DNA from 3 places in the Pelorhabdus sp. sgz311001 genome. Region 2 is predicted to be linked to each of the others. Evidence: riboswitches for the same ligand, from Rfam matches in the RefSeq annotation. Region 2 holds a riboswitch; each other region holds the start of a gene.
What was found. Region 2 has a riboswitch for cobalamin ahead of cobI (precorrin-2 C(20)-methyltransferase). Riboswitches for the same ligand answer to the same signal wherever they lie in the genome.
Positions count from the first base shown of each region.

Region 1: linked by a shared signal. The riboswitch ahead of AC0MXB_RS04880 (hypothetical protein) and the one ahead of cobI (precorrin-2 C(20)-methyltransferase) in region 2 are both predicted to bind cobalamin.
Region 3: linked by a shared signal. The riboswitch ahead of AC0MXB_RS00565 (HoxN/HupN/NixA family nickel/cobalt transporter) and the one ahead of cobI (precorrin-2 C(20)-methyltransferase) in region 2 are both predicted to bind cobalamin.

Region 1 covers NZ_JBVXUT010000001.1:937,823-943,863, reverse strand. The annotation lists gene AC0MXB_RS04900 (ABC transporter substrate-binding protein) at 1-400, opposite strand, end outside; gene nikC (nickel transporter permease) at 484-1,305, opposite strand; gene nikB (nickel ABC transporter permease) at 1,306-2,229, opposite strand; gene AC0MXB_RS04885 (MATE family efflux transporter) at 2,317-3,447, opposite strand; gene AC0MXB_RS04880 (hypothetical protein) at 3,333-3,656, opposite strand; cobalamin riboswitch at 3,823-4,005, opposite strand; cobalamin riboswitch at 4,118-4,299, opposite strand; gene rpe (ribulose-phosphate 3-epimerase) at 4,505-5,158, opposite strand; gene rsgA (ribosome small subunit-dependent GTPase A) at 5,155-6,036, opposite strand.
Region 2 covers NZ_JBVXUT010000003.1:89,622-95,662, reverse strand. The annotation lists gene AC0MXB_RS09305 (multidrug efflux MFS transporter) at 1-646, opposite strand, end outside; gene AC0MXB_RS09300 (TetR-like C-terminal domain-containing protein) at 661-1,236, opposite strand; gene AC0MXB_RS09295 (hypothetical protein) at 1,373-2,311, opposite strand; gene AC0MXB_RS09290 (YecA family protein) at 2,526-3,749, shown strand; cobalamin riboswitch at 3,872-4,052, shown strand; gene cobI (precorrin-2 C(20)-methyltransferase) at 4,213-4,914, shown strand; gene AC0MXB_RS09280 (ABC transporter substrate-binding protein) at 4,958-5,923, shown strand; gene AC0MXB_RS09275 (FecCD family ABC transporter permease) at 5,907-6,041, shown strand, end outside.
Region 3 covers NZ_JBVXUT010000001.1:86,518-92,558, forward strand. The annotation lists gene AC0MXB_RS00555 (hypothetical protein) at 19-204, shown strand; gene AC0MXB_RS00560 (multicopper oxidase family protein) at 246-1,658, shown strand; gene AC0MXB_RS00565 (HoxN/HupN/NixA family nickel/cobalt transporter) at 1,947-2,693, opposite strand; cobalamin riboswitch at 2,818-2,999, opposite strand; gene AC0MXB_RS00570 (hypothetical protein) at 3,309-3,491, shown strand; gene AC0MXB_RS00575 (hypothetical protein) at 3,666-3,965, shown strand; gene AC0MXB_RS00580 (4Fe-4S binding protein) at 3,971-5,320, shown strand; gene AC0MXB_RS00585 (dipeptidase) at 5,428-6,041, opposite strand, start outside.

The sequences.
Region 1 (6,041 bases), on a different contig from region 2:
TTGGTTCCGGCTTCTCTGTACGGATCGTGAGCTGTTGCCCATCAGCCAACATTTCTGTATATTTAAAAAAGGTTACTGCCCGTTTATTTTTGGCAAAGGCCCTTTCTAGCGAAGCCTTGACGGCAGCCGCATCTAGCGGTTTGCCATTTGAAAATTTTACGCCATCTCTAATTTTAAAGGTCCAGGTCATATGATCACTGCTGATTTGCCAGCTTTCGGCCAACCAAGGCGTTACTTTCATTTTTTCGTCAAACTTTACAAGACTTTCTCCCATGCCATACCGCATGACAACCCAACCAAAATAATTTTCTGTTGGCTCCAGAGAGTCGGCAAAATTTGTTACCCCAAACTTCAGCGTTTTCTGATCAACTTCCGACTTGCTGCTCCCGCATCCTGCCATAACACTTACGGCCAGGCAAAACAATAAAGTTACACAGATGAATTTAGTCCATTTTTTCACAGAATTCTCCCTCTCTCATTTCCTCAATTTGCTTTCTGTGGATCCATAATGTCTCGTAGGCTATCACCCCACAAGTTAAATATTGCTACAACCATCAAGATAGCGATCCCTGGATAAAGCATAAGCCAAGGGGCAGTTTGGATATGCTGTCTCCCTTCATTGAGCATCAAACCCCATTCCGGAGTAGGCGCCTGAGCGCCGAACCCTAAAAAAGATAGCCCAGCAAGTTCCATGATCATCGTGCCAATATCCATCGCCGCTGTTACCACAATGGTCGGTAAAGCATTCGGCAAAATATGATGCCGCAAAATTTGCAGCGGCTTTGTGCCATTCGTTACTGCTGCATAAATAAAATCACGCTCACGCAATTTCAAGGTAAGACTGCGTCCCAATCGAGCATATTTAGTCCAGCTAACCACTGCTAGGGCTAAAATGGTATTTAGTATATTTCCGCCCAGCATACCGGCAATAGCAATCGCCAGCACGATTCCCGGAAAGGCTAACATCATATCAACTAGACGCATGAGCGCCATATCCACTTTACCGCCTAAATAGCCGGAAAGAATGCCAATAAACGTTCCTACCCCTGAAATAAGAACAACTAGGGATAAAGTCATGAGCAGAGACGTCCGCGCTCCATAGAGGATTCGGGTCAAGCAGTCACGACCCAGTTTATCTGTTCCAAGTACATGTTCAGCCGATGGTGCCAACAGCGAATGCCGCATTGTCGCCTCATAGGGGTCATATGGCGCTAGCCATGGCGCAAAAATGGCAATAGCAGCAATTAACAGTACTAAAAACGAATACAATCCAAACAAAAATTTGTCTTTTTCTCTAAGTGACACTTAGTTCCCGCCTTTCTTCAGCCGTGGATCAAGCAAAGTATAAGAAATATCCACTAATAAATTCATTGCTGTATATAACACGGCGATCCAAAGCACAAACCCCTGTACCAGAGGATAATCACGCATCTCAATAGCATGCACAGCCATCTTACCAAGTCCCGGCCAGGAAAAAACCATCTCAATTACAGCCACTCCGCCCAGAAGCCACCCAATAGATAGCCCCAGCAAAGTAATGAGCGGTAAGCAGGCATTCGGCAGCACATGCCGCCAAATAATTTTTTTCAGAGGAAGTCCTCTAGTCTTTGCACCAATGATATAATCTTGCCCTAGTTCCTCTAGTACGGCAGTCCGCACCTGCCGCGTATATTTTGCGGACATGGCAATCGCTAGGGTAAACGCGGGCAATACGATTCGGTCCAAAGACACTACACCGCCAGCAATAGGAAACAGCCGTAGTTTCAGGCCAAAAATATACAATAAAATAAGTCCTACCCAAAAACTCGGCATGGACACGCCCACAAAAGAAAAACCGCGAATCAAATAATCTACGGCGCGATTTCTATATACAGCGGAAAGAATACCGCAAGGCACTGAAATAAGTAGCATCATAACAAGAGCTGAACCTGCTAGCGCCAATGTACCAGGCAAACATTGCCAGAGCCGCTCAGCTACAGGCATTTTTGCCGAATAGGACATGCCCATATCGCCTTGTAAGACACCAGTAACCCAACGAAAATACTGAACATGAAATGGTTGATAGAGACCTAACTGAGCCCTTGTCTCCGCAATTGTTTCTTCCGACACAATGGTATCTCCTACCTCTAGCAGCATAGCTACTGGATCCCCTGGTGAAAGATACATTAGGCAAAATGTCAGAAAGCTTACGCCAATAAGGGTAATGCCCATTTGCAGCAAACGCTGCATAAATTGTTTTTTAGTCAAGACACCCGCTCCTTTGTTTTAGCTATATTGTTATTTGGGAACAACGCTTCTTTTTATCAACGCTTCTTTTTATTTTTCTGCAATGACTGCAACTTTTTTGTTAAGCCCTGGTAAATAGATCCAAAGAAATATCGATCTTCCCAGGCTGAATACCGTAAAGGCCAACCATATGCCATGGTTTCCTAATAATGGTTCTCCTAATAAAAAAACAATGAGACAGCCCAATAGCGAATAGAGCATAGAATTCCTGATAGGAGTCGACAATGTTGCGCCTGCAAAAATGCCATAAAGCTGCAGCCCCCAAACAGCGCTCAAAGGAAATAGACCGACCCAATATATATACATGTCAGCTAGTTGCTTCACTTCACTAAGATTAGTAAAAAGTCCAATCACCGCGTTTTTAAATAAACAAACCCCGCCAAACAAAAGAAATGCTGTAACCCAGCCCCAAAATGCAGTTAATTGGACTGTACTTTTGTACAACTTACCATCTTTTCCTCCTATGGCTTTCCCCACTAATATTGTAGCGGTATTGCCGATCCCGCCGAGCAAATTGGCCATAACAAAATGAATTTGCATCAATACAGCATTAGCCGCTAGTACAACCTCCCCATATCGCATGCCGTATATAGCCATCAGATTATATACTGACAAGAGGCATACTGTTCGTATAAATAAATCCCTATTGACCTTCATCATGGCGGTGAACGCCGCTATATTACATAATATCGCCAAGGAAATCCCGGTAATTGACACTTCTTTGATATGGTAAATCAAAACAAGCCCTAGGACCGTAGCCGCTATTTCCGAAATGAGGGTTGCTGTTGCCACACCATCGGCAGCCATGCCCCCTATCCGAACAAACAGTAATACCAGTAAAATATTCAAGATGTTCATGAAGATCTGTAAACACAGGGACAGTTTGACTTTAGACATGCCTGCTAGCCAGCCATTTATTACATAGCCAGTCAATACAAAAGGCGCTCCCCAAATTCGAATATCATAATAGGTTTCTGCTAATGTCCTGACAGCATCACTCGGTGTCACTAGCATAAAAGCGGCAATTTTGATTGGATACTGCAAGACTACAAGCAGTACGCCCAAAATAAAAGCAATCGCCATAGGCCGCAACAGCGCAGAGGTAATAGTCTTTTTATCTCCTGTCCCACTAGCCTGCGCACTAAACCCAGAAGTACTAATCCTAAGAAAACCAAGCGCCAATACATAGTATTGAAAATCAAAGTAGCAATTGCTACGCCGCCAATATAAGCCGCCTGAGGGAATCGCCCCATGACAGCCGTATCGACTACGCCAAGGAGTGGTGTTGAAATGGAAGAAATAATCAATGGAACAGCCAAGCTGAGAAATTTTTTATTATCACTACTCATTGCTGCAGCAAAAATGGTCACGATACCTCCATAATATTTTCATAATTTACACAAGAGACTGTACATTTGGTAAAACACACAAAAAAATCTCCTGACGTAAAGTCAAGAGATTTGAAAAATAATTAAAATGTTTGCTAAAAAGCATCTGTCAATTATCCAAATCCCCTCCCCGTCGCTCGCAGGTATAGCGGTGATTATAAAATAGGCAGTTCTCCTGGCTCTAGATCATAGTTTATCCAAACCTTCCCAAGACGTTTGTCTCAGTGGTATTTTTTTGGACTCACTCCCTATTACAGTGGCGGGACCGCGCCGGTACTTCACCGGACTTCCCTATTAAGCCCTTGCGGGCACCTACTTTGACATATTTAATTAAACCCTGCTCGGAAATACTAAAAAACCTCCCTGCATAAAACAGGGAGGTTTGGCATCACAAGATAAATTATTCTCATTTAATCCCCTCCCCATCGCTCGTGGGTAAAAAAACGGTGACTGACAGATAGGCAGTTCTCCTGGCTCTAGATCATAGTTTATCCAAACCTTCCCAAGACGTTTGCCTCAGTGGTATTTTTTGGACTCACTCCCTATTACAGTGGCGGGACCGCGCCGGTACTTCACCGGACTTCCCTATTAAGCCCTTGCGGGCACCTATCCCAAACTATGCAATTTTCATTATACATCATTTTACATTTCATAATTAGTATACCATTTATCACAATATATGTCAAACCTTTCAAAATATTGCGTGTTTAATTTATAATAGTATCAAGATAAACTCAAAAACAAAAACGCTTAAATCCTTTACATTCCAAGGGATTTAAGCGTTTTTCATTTTATAAATAGTAAACAGGAACATATCACCGTTAAGAAATTTAGCAGCCTTTTAAAGCGCGAATCACTGCTGCTTGATCTTTCGCGGAAAAAACAGCTGATCCAGCGACTAAAACCGTAGCGCCTGCTGCAGTAACAATATTGGCATTAGCAGGGCTGATGCCACCATCGACTTCAATTTCCGTTTTGAGATCCCGCTCTTCAATCATGCGGCGCAAACGTGCAATCTTATCGGTTACTGCTGGAATAAAGGCCTGACCGCCAAAACCAGGATTTACACTCATTAATAATACCATATCAATATCTGGCAAAACCTCTTCAATCAGGGAAAGCGGCGTTGCCGGGTTCAGCGAAACACCTGTTTTCATATTTTCTTTATGGATTTCCTGTAAGAGCTTATGAAGATGCACTGTCGCTTCGGCATGAACTGTTAGAATATCGGCGCCAGCTTTCGCAAAAGGAATTACATATTCCTCAGGCTTTTCTACCATCAAATGCACATCAAAAGGCAGCTTAGTAAAAGAACGAATAGCAGCCACAACAGGCGCCCCAAAGGTCAAATTCGGAACAAAATGACCATCCATAACATCAATGTGAATATAGTCGGCTCCCACTTCCTCCAGCTTCGCTACTTCAGCGCCAAGCTGAGAAAAATCTGCCGATAAAATTGAAGGAGCTACTTTTATTGTACTCATTTTCCATATCCCTTCTTATTAGCCTGCGCTTCATGCAGAATTGTCACATAGTTTTCATAGCGGCTCGACGAAATTCTGCCTTGAGCCACAGCTTCCTTCACTTGACACTGCGGCTCTTTATCATGAAGACAGGAACTAAATTTACATGCTTGTGGTAACTCATAAAACTCGGGAAAGCAGGTTTTCACAGTATCCTCCGGCAAAGTGATTTCCGTAAAGGAAAATCCTGGTGTATCAACAACAAAGCCGCCTGACTTCAACGGAAGCAGTTCTGCGTGACGCGTTGTATGGCGTCCCCGACCAATTTTATCACTTACCTGCCCCGTTTTAAGCAGTAAGCCTGATTCAATGGCATTAAGCAACGTAGACTTTCCGGCACCGCTTGGTCCTGAAAAGACAGTGATTTCACCATCAAGCAAAGCACGTAATTCGCTAATTCCTGCTTCGGATTTTGCATCGGTAAAAAACACTTTATAACCGATACGGCGATAAATTTCTGCTACGGCTTCCATCTCATCGCGGTCAGCTAGATCCACTTTATTAAAGCAAAGAATAGGCTGCAGTGCACTCGATTCCACAAGAACTAAGAAACGATCAATCAAATCAAGGGAATAGTCAGGATTACAACAGGCAAAGGTTACGACAACTTGACTGATATTAGCAACAAGCGGACGCTTTAATAGCGAAGTGCGGGGATGAATTTTCTCGATGATTCCCTTGCCTTCCCCTGTTACCTTATAATCTACTTGATCGCCGACAACTAAGGTAAACCGTTCTTGTTTCATTCGTCCCTTCACTGTACATAAAATTACCTTTTGATTTGTCTGGACACTGTAATAGTCGCCATAAGCCTTTACAACAACACCTGTCATTACCATAGATA
Region 2 (6,041 bases):
ACATGGATAACAGCAATTTTCTTTGTGGAATCATTTGCCAAACTTGCTTTGTCGTGAAGATTTTTTTATCGCCTAAAGTGAAGTTTTCTTTTACAAAGCAAAGTGTTAGGGCAAAAGCGATAAGGAGTAAAACGCTTGTTGATAAAAATACGCTTCTTACGCCGAGAAACTCTGCTAGAAATCCGCCAATGAGCGGGCCTAAGAGTGAGCCGCCAACCATGCCTGTAGACAAGGTGCCTAAAGCCCAACCAGCTCGATCTCGCGGTGTTTGCGTAGCAATCAAGGTAATTGCGCCGGAGTTGAAGCCGGAAATCGTCCCCATGAGTAACCGCAAGCCGACTAATTGATATACTGAAGTGACAAAGCTCATGAAAAATAATACAATCGCCATTCCGAGACTGGCCCTAAGCAGCATAGCTTTTCGGCCAAAACGGTCAGCTGCTTGCCCCCACAGTGGCGAAACGAGCGCCATCATCATTCCCGTAATGCCAAAGGCAAGGCCTGACCACATTTCGATGCTTTCCAGATCAGAGACTCCCAAGTGTTCCACATAAAGCGGTAAGATAGGAGCAATCTGACTTAGGGCTGAGGCGGTAGCGAAAGCGCCGATCCAACAGATGAACAAATTTCTTTTCCACATTTCCATAAACAGGCCTCCGCTTATCGGTTTTCTTTGAGAGCTTCAATACCGCAAAGAAAAGTAGCAATCATTTGCTCATAACTGTCTTCTTTATTTGCTTTTTGAATAAACCAACCAGCCGCTTCTAGGGAAAGAAAACCGTGCATGACGCTGCGCAGGCCCCGTAAGGCATGGGTTGTATTGTCTTCGTCTAGGTTATAGCCGTTCAGTACGGTTCGAATCACTGACATTAAATCCTGCAGCGCTTGCTGCAGATCTTTATTTTCCCGATTGGGTGTTGCGACAATGGCGCTGTATAAGCCAGGACGCTCATGAGCAAAGGTGCGATATTCGCGAGCAATTGCTTTAATGGCGTCGTGTTTTGCTTTGCCAATAGCGGCTTGGCTGATTCTTTGTTGCATTTCTCTTACGGCAAAGATAGAAAGGCTTTGTTTGAGATGGGCCAGACTATCAATATGATTATAAAGCGAGGGTTTTTGAACACCAAGTTTTGCAGCTACAGCTGTTAGTGTTACTGTTTCTAATCCGGTATGATCCGCTATTGCAGCGGCAGTTTCAATAATAATTTGAAAGGTAAGGCCGACAGGGGCTCCCATGGAGATCACTACTTTCTCTAATGATTTAAAACTAACTACTATAGTTATAAGACTAATCTTGTTAGTTGTCAAATTATAATAGTAAAAAATAAAAGTTTTCAGCGCGATTTATAAAAAAACTTCTAGCACGTTTATGCTAGAAGGTATGGGTATATTCGATTTCGGTTTTGCGAATGGGAATATCGAAGGTAATTGTTTGAGCAACTGTGTACTTTAGGGAAAGGCGATCTTGCGGCGTTAAAGCTTGGATGAAGGCGATTTGAAAGCCTCTTAGACTATTATCATAACCGCCAAGACTTGCTTTCCCTTCTGGTACGGCCTTATCTTGAATTTCGCCGCCAAGTATTTTTATCGCCTGATATTCTGTGGGCTGATAGTTGATTCCTACTAGGATTCCCTGGTTTTGATCAGGGGCGGAAGAACGGACATATTCAGCCAAATACTCTGCTTTTCCATGGGGTGAATTCACGCTAAAGCCGGTAAATGTTGTGGCTTTTTCCAGATGAGGGATGTGAAGGGCGCTGGCCATGAAGCGAGTAGAACCAGCAAAGTAGGCGATTTCGCCGCCGGAAATCATATGATTAGCACGATCGGCGAATAAGTCTGAATCTAACTTGCCGAAGGTGGCATGGTATTGAATGTGGCCTGTCGTTGTACGCCAGTCGATTCCTTTAAACATGCCAAAGCCGGCATTCGAGCTATTGTCAAACATCGCGCCGTAAGCCCCTAAGTAAGTATCTTGGCTGCCAATTTTCAATAGCATATTCTTGTTGTTAATCAATAAGCCATACTGATCTAGACTGCTGTTATTTTCCTTGGTGGCAGAGCCAGCGTAAGATTGATGGCCAAAGCGGAAAAAAATCTCGGTTTGTTCTGAAAGGGCTTGGTGAAAATTTAGCCGCAAGGTTCTCTCTGTATCGCTGATATCAGCTACGTCAGAGCGATGATAACGGATGGTTTCATATTTTAGAGTGGTTTCCCCGTCAATTGTAAGGGGGGCGGCAGTTACTGGGGAAGTGGCGGCAGCTAATAGAAAAGCGGTTAGAAGCATTGGGCGTAGGGCGGCATGGGCCATGCGATACATCCTTTCAGAAAAAAATTATTGGCATTTCTTATTCGCGCTTTCCGACAAAAGTCCTGTAATTTTTTCTGGTAAAATAATAAAAGAATTGTTTGGTATTTTTTTCCTGTTTATGACTTGGCAATTCTCGGTGAAATGGTGTACAATCTATAGAGTTGAGAAAGATATTCGCCAAGTAGTTTGTGTGATGAATATGGGAGGAACGAAAGTGAGCGAGAAAGACTCGAAAGATATCCGCTGCGAAGCAGCCGATGAAACAGCCGAAGCCTTGCATCAGGTGATAGAAGAGGCTCAGCGTCAGGAGAAAAAGTTAGCAGAGCGTTTATGGCGCGCGGTGAGTGGACCGGAAGAACTCACGAGTTACTTAGGATATTTGACCAAGGATGAATTGACGGAAATACGGATAAATTTAAAGGTTAAGAATGCTAGCAACTTGAAGAAACAGGAGCTTGCCGATTTACTTGTTATGGCGATTCCAGCGGGCGTTGCTGAGGCAGCGACGCTGATTTTTGATGAAGAGCGGTGGCGGTGGTTTAAACGATTTGCCACGCAAGAAGTAAACTTCTATACCACGAAAATACGACTTGACTTTATTCGATATTTTAAAAGCTATGGCTTTTTAGGCACTGGTACTTGTGATGAGAAGACGATTTTTTGGATTCCTACTGGTGTGAAGCAGGCTTTTCAGTCTTTAAATGAAGGCAAGCTTTATGAAATGATCAGACAGAATACTGAGTGGATTTATGCTACACAAGGTTTACTTTATTATTATGGTTTGTTGGAAAAAGATCAGCTTGTAGCATTAGTAGAGGAAAAGGGAATTGCGGCGAAAGCGGATATTTCTCGTTACTTAGCGGTCATTGCTGAAGCTGCGGCTTGCTATGGTCAAATTGTAATTGATAAAGAGGTTTATGCCGATTATCGTGTAAAAGATCGGGCCTATATTCTAGGAGAACAGAAAAGTCGTGCTGAACTTCCTTACTGCTCCTTTTTAAAGCAGCAATTTGTGAAGGCTGGTAAACCCGGTTTTGTTGATAAAAACTCTGCTTCAGAGAATTTCCTGCGGTTTATGAAAGAGTGCTATTCGCTCAATCGGGAAGAGGCGGCGGCATTAGCCGAAGATTGTTTTTATATTATCAACAATAGTAAAGGCAGTGGCGATCTCTTAGCTTACTTGTCAAAAGGGTATGAGTTTCCTAGTGAATCTTTTCAAGATACCTTGCTTCCCTATGTGGCAGCGCTTCATAATCAGACGCGCATGTGGGTGTTGAAGGGGTATAAACCGGTAGAACTTGTGGAGGATGAATCGGCGAAATTGCAGCCTTGTCAGGAACTGAGCAGCATGAGTGAAGTGGCGCCAGTGAAGGTAGGCCGCAATGATCCTTGCCCTTGTAATAGTGGGAAAAAATACAAAAAGTGCTGCGGCAAATAGCTGCAAAAAGCCCAGTTTTTCTATTTATAGAGAGCTGGGCATACTTGTAGTTCTAGTCGGATTTGTTTGACTTTTTTGCAAACAAGTGATATAAATAAGTTACATTAACTGTTATTTCATAATTGCATAAGATTGAAATAGGTGCCCATAGGGCTTAATAGGGAAGTCCGGTGCAAGGCCGGCGCGGTCCCGCCACTGTAATGGGAAGCGAAACCAGAAAATGCCACTGAGACGATTGTCTTGGGAAGGTTTGGATGAGCGATGATCCAGAGTCAGGAGAACTGCCTGTTTAACAATCACCGTTTTAACCCACGAGCGATGGGGAGGGGATTAAAGAGTTCGATCTTTTTTTTCCTGGCCAAAAGCCAGGATTTTTGATTTCAGCGCTCTTTTGAAATAAGACCTTTCTTGCTTTAAGAAAGGTTTTTTTATGACCTATTTTTAATTTATGGAGGTTTTTGCAATGGCAGGTATTTTTTATGGTGTGGGCGTAGGCCCTGGAGATCCGGAGCTTCTTACATTAAAAGCGATTAATTTGATTAAGTCGGCTGATATTATTATTGCGCCAAAAACGGAGAAGAAAGAAGGCAGTGTGGCGCTTACAATTGCTAAACCTTATATTAAGGACACGGCTGAAATTGCAACTCTTGTATTTCCTATGGTTTCCGACCAAATTCAATTGAATGATGCCTGGGCTAGTAATAAGGAAACGATCGTGAACTATTTAGATGAAGGAAAGACGGTTGTTTTTTTAACTTTGGGCGATCCTATGTTCTACAGTACTTATATTTATGTATACAGACTGTTAAAAGACTGTGGCCATCCCATTGAAACGATTCCTGGCATTACGGCTTTCTGCGCCATTGGCAGCAAATTAGGTTATCCTATCGTCGAAGGGGACGATGTACTGAATATTATTCCAGCTACGATGGAAGAAGAAAAAATGGAACAGGCTTTCGCTACAGCCGATAATGTAGTGCTTATGAAAGTTTATAAAAATTTCCCGCAAGTTTTGGAAAAATTAAAACGTCATGGCTTGGCCAAACAAGCAGTCATGATCAGCCGCTGCGGCCTAGACGGCGAACAAGTGGTACATAACTTGTCTGATCTGAATGATGATCATAAACTGAACTATTTATCAACCATTGTAGCAAGACGAGGCTAATCGCTTCCTGCATCTAACGGAGCAGCGAAAGGAAGAGACTGCAATGAAAAAGTATATGTTTTTGCTGGCACTCCTTTGTGGCGTGGCAGCACTTTTCTTTGCCGGCTGTGGTGCGCAAAAATCTGCCGATCAAGGGAAAGATGGGAATTATTTAACCATACAAGACAATGCTGGACGCACAGTTACTTTAACGAAAAAACCGGAAAAAGTCGTAGTGCTTTCTACCTCTTTTTTAGATCTATTGTATTCTGTCGATGGGAAAGCCGCAGGCAGGCCTAGTTCTAAAACGGAATCGGTGCCAGAGGCTGCTGCTTCTGTGCCGGAAGTCGGCTTTGTCTATAATGTGAATTTAGAAAAAGTAATGGCGTTGCAACCGGATCTAGTTATTGCCGTGCAGGGAATGCATGAAAAGCTTTTGCCAACGCTAGAAAGTAATCACATTCCGGTTTTGCTTTTGAAATATAAGACGTTAGAAGATACGCTGACAACGATTACTTTACTTGGTAAGATTGTCGGGACGGAGAGCAAAGCTTCTCAATTAGTGCAATCCATTCAAGACAAAATCAGCGCCATAAAAGCAAAAGTGCCGCAGGGACCGCCGTTGAAGGTGGCGATTTTGCATGCTACGTCGAAAAGTGTAACAGTCGAGCTTGATAATACGATTGCTGGCAGTATAGCGAAACGTCTGGGCCTTGTCAATGTTGCTTCAGGAACGACGGCGCCTGATAAAGACAGTGATAATGTGCCTTATAGTTTAGAAAAACTGGTGGATTCCAATCCTGATATGGTTTTTGTGGTCACCATGGGCAATGCCGCGGAAATTGGCGCAAGGATGAAAAGCGATGTAGAAAGTAATCCAGCTTGGAGTACTCTCTCTGCTGTGAAAAACCAGAAGGTTTACTTTTTGCCGTCTGATTTGTTTTTGCTCAATCCTGGTCTAAAGATTCCTGATGCTGTAGAATATATGGCTAAAATCGTCTATCCTGAGGTGTATGGCCGTGTTCAATAAACAAAACTTTTCTGCTGGCGATGGTCGACTTGGGCGTCGCGTACTTGTTTTAGCTTTGCTTGTTTTGGCTTTTGCCGCTTCCTTTGTCTATAGTTTAGCTACAGGCGCTGTAACAATT
Region 3 (6,041 bases), on a different contig from region 2:
TAAAAAGGAGTGATACACATGATGTATGGCAGCATGATGGGTGGATTTGGATTCGTTTTTATGGTGATTTATCTGGTAATAGTGATATATTTCTTTTATTTGTTGACTAGCATTACCAAGTCAGTAAAGCGGATTGCAGATAAACTGGATAGAATGCCTGTACCATCTTTCAATAGTGAGCAGGAAAAGTCAAAAATAGAGTAAAAGTAGTAAGCAAATCGTAGGTAGGGGAGGAGGACAGGAAAGTGAGAGGCTGGATGAATTGGAGAAAACAGGTTGTTACGACAGCACTGACAGTATTCATAGCGACAGCTACGGCACAAGCGGCTGACGTAAGACTAGAACTCAAAGAAGCCAATTGGGAACTAAGACCGGGACTGTCTACACGGGTATGGAGCTATAACGGCAGTGTGCCGGGAACGCCGATTATAGTACAGGAAGGAGAACGAGTTGTCGTGGAAGGTGTAAATCACCTTCCAGTTGTCACGAATATTCATTGGCATGGGCTATTGGTGCCAAATGATCAAGACGGACCCAGCCGGGTCATTAAGCCAGGCGAGCCCTTCCGTTATGAGTTCACCGCGAATGAGTCAGGTACATATTGGTATCACTCGCATTATCGCCCAGTAGTGACTCAAGTAGATATGGGGCTGTATGCACCTTTTATTGTGAAGACAGCAGCGGATCGTAAATATAGCGGTGACCATATCTTGGTTTTGGACGATTGGTACCTAGATGCGAATGGCAAGCGCTTAGATGGTACCGCGCGGGGCGACATGGAACGGTATGGCAATATAGAGACCGTGAATGGCAAGACCGGAGATGCGATTCCTCCTTTAGTCTTTCGTCAGGGAGAACTCCATAAATTACGGCTCATTAATGCATCGACAGCTGCCTATCATACCCTTCAACTGCCAGGGCATCGTTTTAGAGTGACCCATACGGATGGACATCCTTTAGTGGATCCTTACATGACAGATACCGTCACGCTAGCCCCTGGTGAGCGGATAGACGTGGAAGTGGCAGCGGTAGGAATAGCTGGTCAGCAATATCGCTTGATTAGTGAACGCCCCGAACTAGGCATGATTGTGCCGATTGTCTACGAAGGGAAGGCGGTAGCACCAGTAATATCTCCCTTTGTGCCGCCTGTATCGCGAGCGTTTGCTGGTATGCAGGATGAATCGCCTGACTTTACACTGGAATTAGGTTCAAGGATGGATATGGCTAGCATGACAGGTGGCAGTATGGCTGGAATGCAGCATGCGGGACATGCTATGGCGATGTCTATGCCCCAAGATGGGGCGAGTAAGATGCAGTGGACCATCAACGGAAAAGTGTTTCCCAATACAGATCCAATAAAGGTAACGGTGGGCCAAGTAGTCAAAGTGCGATTTTGGAATAAAGACACCCAGGGAATGCACCTGATGGATCACCCTATCCATGTTCACGGCGCCTATTTCCAAATCGTGTCACAGAATGGACAGGTGCCAGACCGAGAAATGTGGAAGGATACGGTGAATGTCCCAGCTGGACAGTATGTAGATGTGGCTTTTGTCATGAAAGAGGCAGGAAATTGGATGCTCCATTGCCATATCTTAGACCATGAAGATGGTGGAATGATGACAGAAGTTGTGGCGCAGCCTGCTAGCGAACCATAAACGAGACAGTAAGTCCTCCTCCAGCAGATACGCAGCAAGATGGTAATAACGAACATGCAGGACACCATAGCTCTAATAAGTAACGAAACGTATACGAGAGCAGCCCTTTTCTTTAAGGGGCTGCTCTTTATCGTTCAATTCTTAGGAAATATCTTTTAAATAGCATGAGTTATTCATCGTTTCTTCAATATTCCTTGAAAGAGAGTACCCCTATCCAATAGTATCAAGTTGGATAGGGGTACTCTCTTTTGTCATAGCATTTTTTATAAATTTTAAGACTGAATTTAGTTAGAAAAATTCGAGCGGAGGCAGAAGATCACTGGCACCTAATAGGAAGATTGTACCTACTGCAATACTATATAAAGATGTAGCAATCGCTAATCCCTTATAAACTTTGGGGTTCCTAGTTGCTTGTCCGTAGCCATTTAGCAAAAATAAAACCATTATAATTTGACAGGAAAATAAACCTGATATAAAGGCAAAGACGGCTGTTAGTCCAAGGGTAAGTGTTCCTGCACCAGCAGCGGTGGTAAATAATAAAATTTGCGAGGCGGTTTCTCCTCCGATACCATGGATGATCCCGACACCGCAAGCACTACCAGGTCCTAGAGCAATTGGTTGCATGTCTCTTTCAGTAGCTTTTCCGGTTATTTTAACCTTTAGCCAGTAGTAGACTTTTTGTAGGACATTGAATAATAGCTGCCATCTATTAATGAAAATAGATTCTTTTCTATTTTGAATAAGAATCACAATCAGCCATAATCCCAAAGTAATTAATGTTACTCCAACAACTCGTTCCATTACTGTATCTATCCATGATGGAACTGATTGGCCTAATACAATGGCAGCTCCACCAAAAAACAAATTCACTAAAGCATGACCAATTATATAGTATAACGACAAAAGAAATCCCTTTTTTTTAGATTTCTCAGCACCAACAAAGTCGGTAATAGCAGCAATGTGATCCCAATCAATCGCGTGTCTTGCTCCGAGAACAAAACCCAGCGAGATAATTGCAAGGACTTCCAAATTCATTCAATGTAACCTCCCGATTTTTTCGAGCGAATAATAGTAAAAAAACACTCTTGCTATAAGGAAAGAGTGTCAACTTGCTGAATAGAAAAAAGTGCAAATCGCCTCCCCATCGCTCGTGGGTAAAACGGTGACTATAAAATAGGCAGTTCTTCTGACTTCGGTTCATCGTATTCTACGCCTTCCCAGAAATCTTTTTCCAGTGGCTAAATTGTAGAATAGCTCCCCATTACAGCGGCGGGACCGTGTTGGCATTGCACCAATCTTCCCTATTAAGCCCGAGTGGGCACCTATTAAGACGATATGGAATTCTGTTACAGAATAAACCAAACCATTAGCGATGTCAACAAAGAACTGCGAAAAGCGCAAATTATTCAACAGTTTGATCTTAGCACCGGCCGTATACAAAAGAATATCAAAATAAAGAGAAAACATGGCAAGTGTAGTGGACGAAAGGGAACTAGTTTGGTTGTTTTGATTTTCAAATAGCACGAGAAGTTCACAATACATTCATAAGAAATTCATAATTGATAGATATAATAGGGGCAGTAAGAATGCGGATAACGAGTGAATCAAAAGTCATTGTTTATTAATCAGTCACGTGGAGGAAAGTTTTTTATGAAAAAGTTTTATGTTGTAAGCGCCGTATTAGTTTTTACTTTAGGATTCTTTTTAGCGGGATGTGGAAATTCAGCAAGCAATCAAATGCCGGCAACGAATCAGAGCACGACGCAGCAAGTCGATCACAGTAATATGAATCATAACTCAATGGACCACAGCACAATGCAAAAGACTGAATAACGATGATAGGCATTGAATGCTATGAATGAGGAGGTTTGTTAATTGATTAATATATTTAAAAGACGGGGTAGTTTTTTGGTAATTAGTTTTGCAACCTTACTTCTGCTTGGTATGTCTACGATGAATACTTTTGCTGCAACTAGTGTGGAGCAACCAAAGCATGAGATGGGGAACATGACGCAAGATTCGATGAGCGGTCATGATATGAACTCCATGACGCATGAGTCACAAGGTAGTCACAATATGGGGACTATGTCACCCAATGACCATAATGGTCATGATATGAATTCTATGACATCTGATTCACAAAATAGCCATGATATGAACAACATGAATCATAATGGACACGGCAAAAAGGAGGCTGAAAACGACAATCCTTGGCCTGTTCTCTATGGATTTGGTGGAGCTATTTCAGCAGTCATCCTTGTTGCTGGAATTATGAAATATACTAAGCTGAAAGGCCAGGGAGTGTGAGATAGATGGAGACGAAAATACCTGAAACCAAAGGCAATAACTTGTTAAAAGCCATATTAAAAAGCAAATGGTACCCAGGAATTTTTCAAATTCCTGTTGTGATTATTTTTGCTTTTATCACATATGAATTGTTTTTTGGCCCTGTCAGCGCCCATGAAAATTTTGGCACTGCATTAACCTGGGTACTGTGGTGGCCACTGATTCCGCTGATTTTTCTTTTGATGGGACGATTCTGGTGTGCTATTTGCCCTTTTGCGACAGTGAGTGATTTTGTGCAAAAGATTGTAGGGAATAATCGGCCTGTTCCCCAGTTTCTTAAGAAATATGGGATCTGGATTATTGATGCTTTTTTTATCATGATTACCTGGGGTGATCATGTTTATGGAATTGTAGAGTCGCCACGCGGCTCAGGGGTTATGATGCTGATTATTGCGCTAGGAGCCATTACGGCAGGGGCCTTTTTTGAACGCCGGGCTTGGTGCCGCAATTTATGCTTCTTAGGTGGGGTCGCCGGTAACTATTCTCGGACAGGGGCATTGGAACTGAGAGGAACGCCGGAAAAATGCAGTAAGTGTACGGTAGCCGCTTGTTACAAGGGCGGTGAAAAAGCACCAGGCTGTCCGATGTTTGAGTTCCCGAAAACCATGGATAACAGCGCTCGCTGCAATCTATGCGGTTATTGTGTAAAGAACTGCCCCAATGATTCTATTACCATTTCTGTTCGTCCGCCTTCTCGTGAACTTTGGTTTATTAAGAAGCCCAAATTTGAAGAGTCTGTTTTGGCTACCGTCATTATGGGAATCGTGTTTGTCCAAAATATTACCATGCTGGAGATTTGGACTAAGGCCCAAAGTTTTCTAGAAAATATTTTAGGCACGCAGGAGTATGCTATCACATTTACGGTTATCTTTCTCATTGCTATGGCCATTCCAGTGTCTTTATTGTATATTAGCAGTTGGGTGGCTGGAAAAAGTAATGGAGAGTCAGCTCATTTAAACTTTGCTCGCTTTGGATATGCTTTGATTCCGCTGGATTTATCAGCCCATCTGGCTCATAATTTGTTTCATTTATTAGCTGAAGGAAAATCTATTTTATTTACCGGTATGTCAGTAATCGGAATGAAAGTATCTGAACAATCAACCGCGCTGGTGAGTGTGGATACTATTCAAATGTTACAATATGCCTTGCTAGTTATTGGTGCTCTAGGCTCAATATATACAGCATATCGAATTGCTAAATCACAATATTCTTCAGAAAAAGTTACTGGATCTGCTTTGCCCTTTACTATACTGATCATCGTTTTGACAGTAGCAAATATTTACTTCTTTATGCTGCCTATGATGCATCGTATGTAATGCTTTGCTAGCCACAAGACGACGATAGTGAGTTAAGACAATAGTTACTAATATATTAAAAAGGCTAAGAAAAATCGCTTGCTGCGAATTCTTCTTAGCCTTTTATTTTATTGATTTAGCAATGAGTTTCCCAGTTTGAGGGATTGTTCAGCCAGATTGTTCGTATAGTTACTCAGAAATTGAATAGCTTGCTTCTTGTCTTGTCCATAAATTTGCAGGGCTTCTTTTTCTATGTCATCTTGAGCTGTGAATTCTTTTTTTTCAAAGAAATCAATTTGTCTATGAATATTGCCGATTACATTTTGATAGCGTACATCTGCATAGCGTGATAGGTCTCTAAAGGTCCAATAGGCGGAGTCGGGGGAATATTGGTTTGTTCCAGTTTGGAAAGCGGCAGGAATCTCAGAATTGCCGAAATACCATGGCGTAAATACGCTGGTGCAAGGCGTCGCCATAGCTCGCCAAGTTACGGCGCCTATTTCTGACGGTAGCCACGGTCGTGATTGGCAGACTAAACTTATTTCAGTATTGATACTGCATAGGGTTCTTTCATCTGTCTGGTGCGGAGAACCTTTTTTGTACCCATTCGTTAAATCATAAGGTGTTCCCTCATAATGGTCACGCAATATCCTGATTATATCAATCGGGGTAATGGTTGCAATCTGTTCTTTCAGTAATTCTTCGGCCCGCCATTGGCGGCGGGTATTATAGGGATCATTTA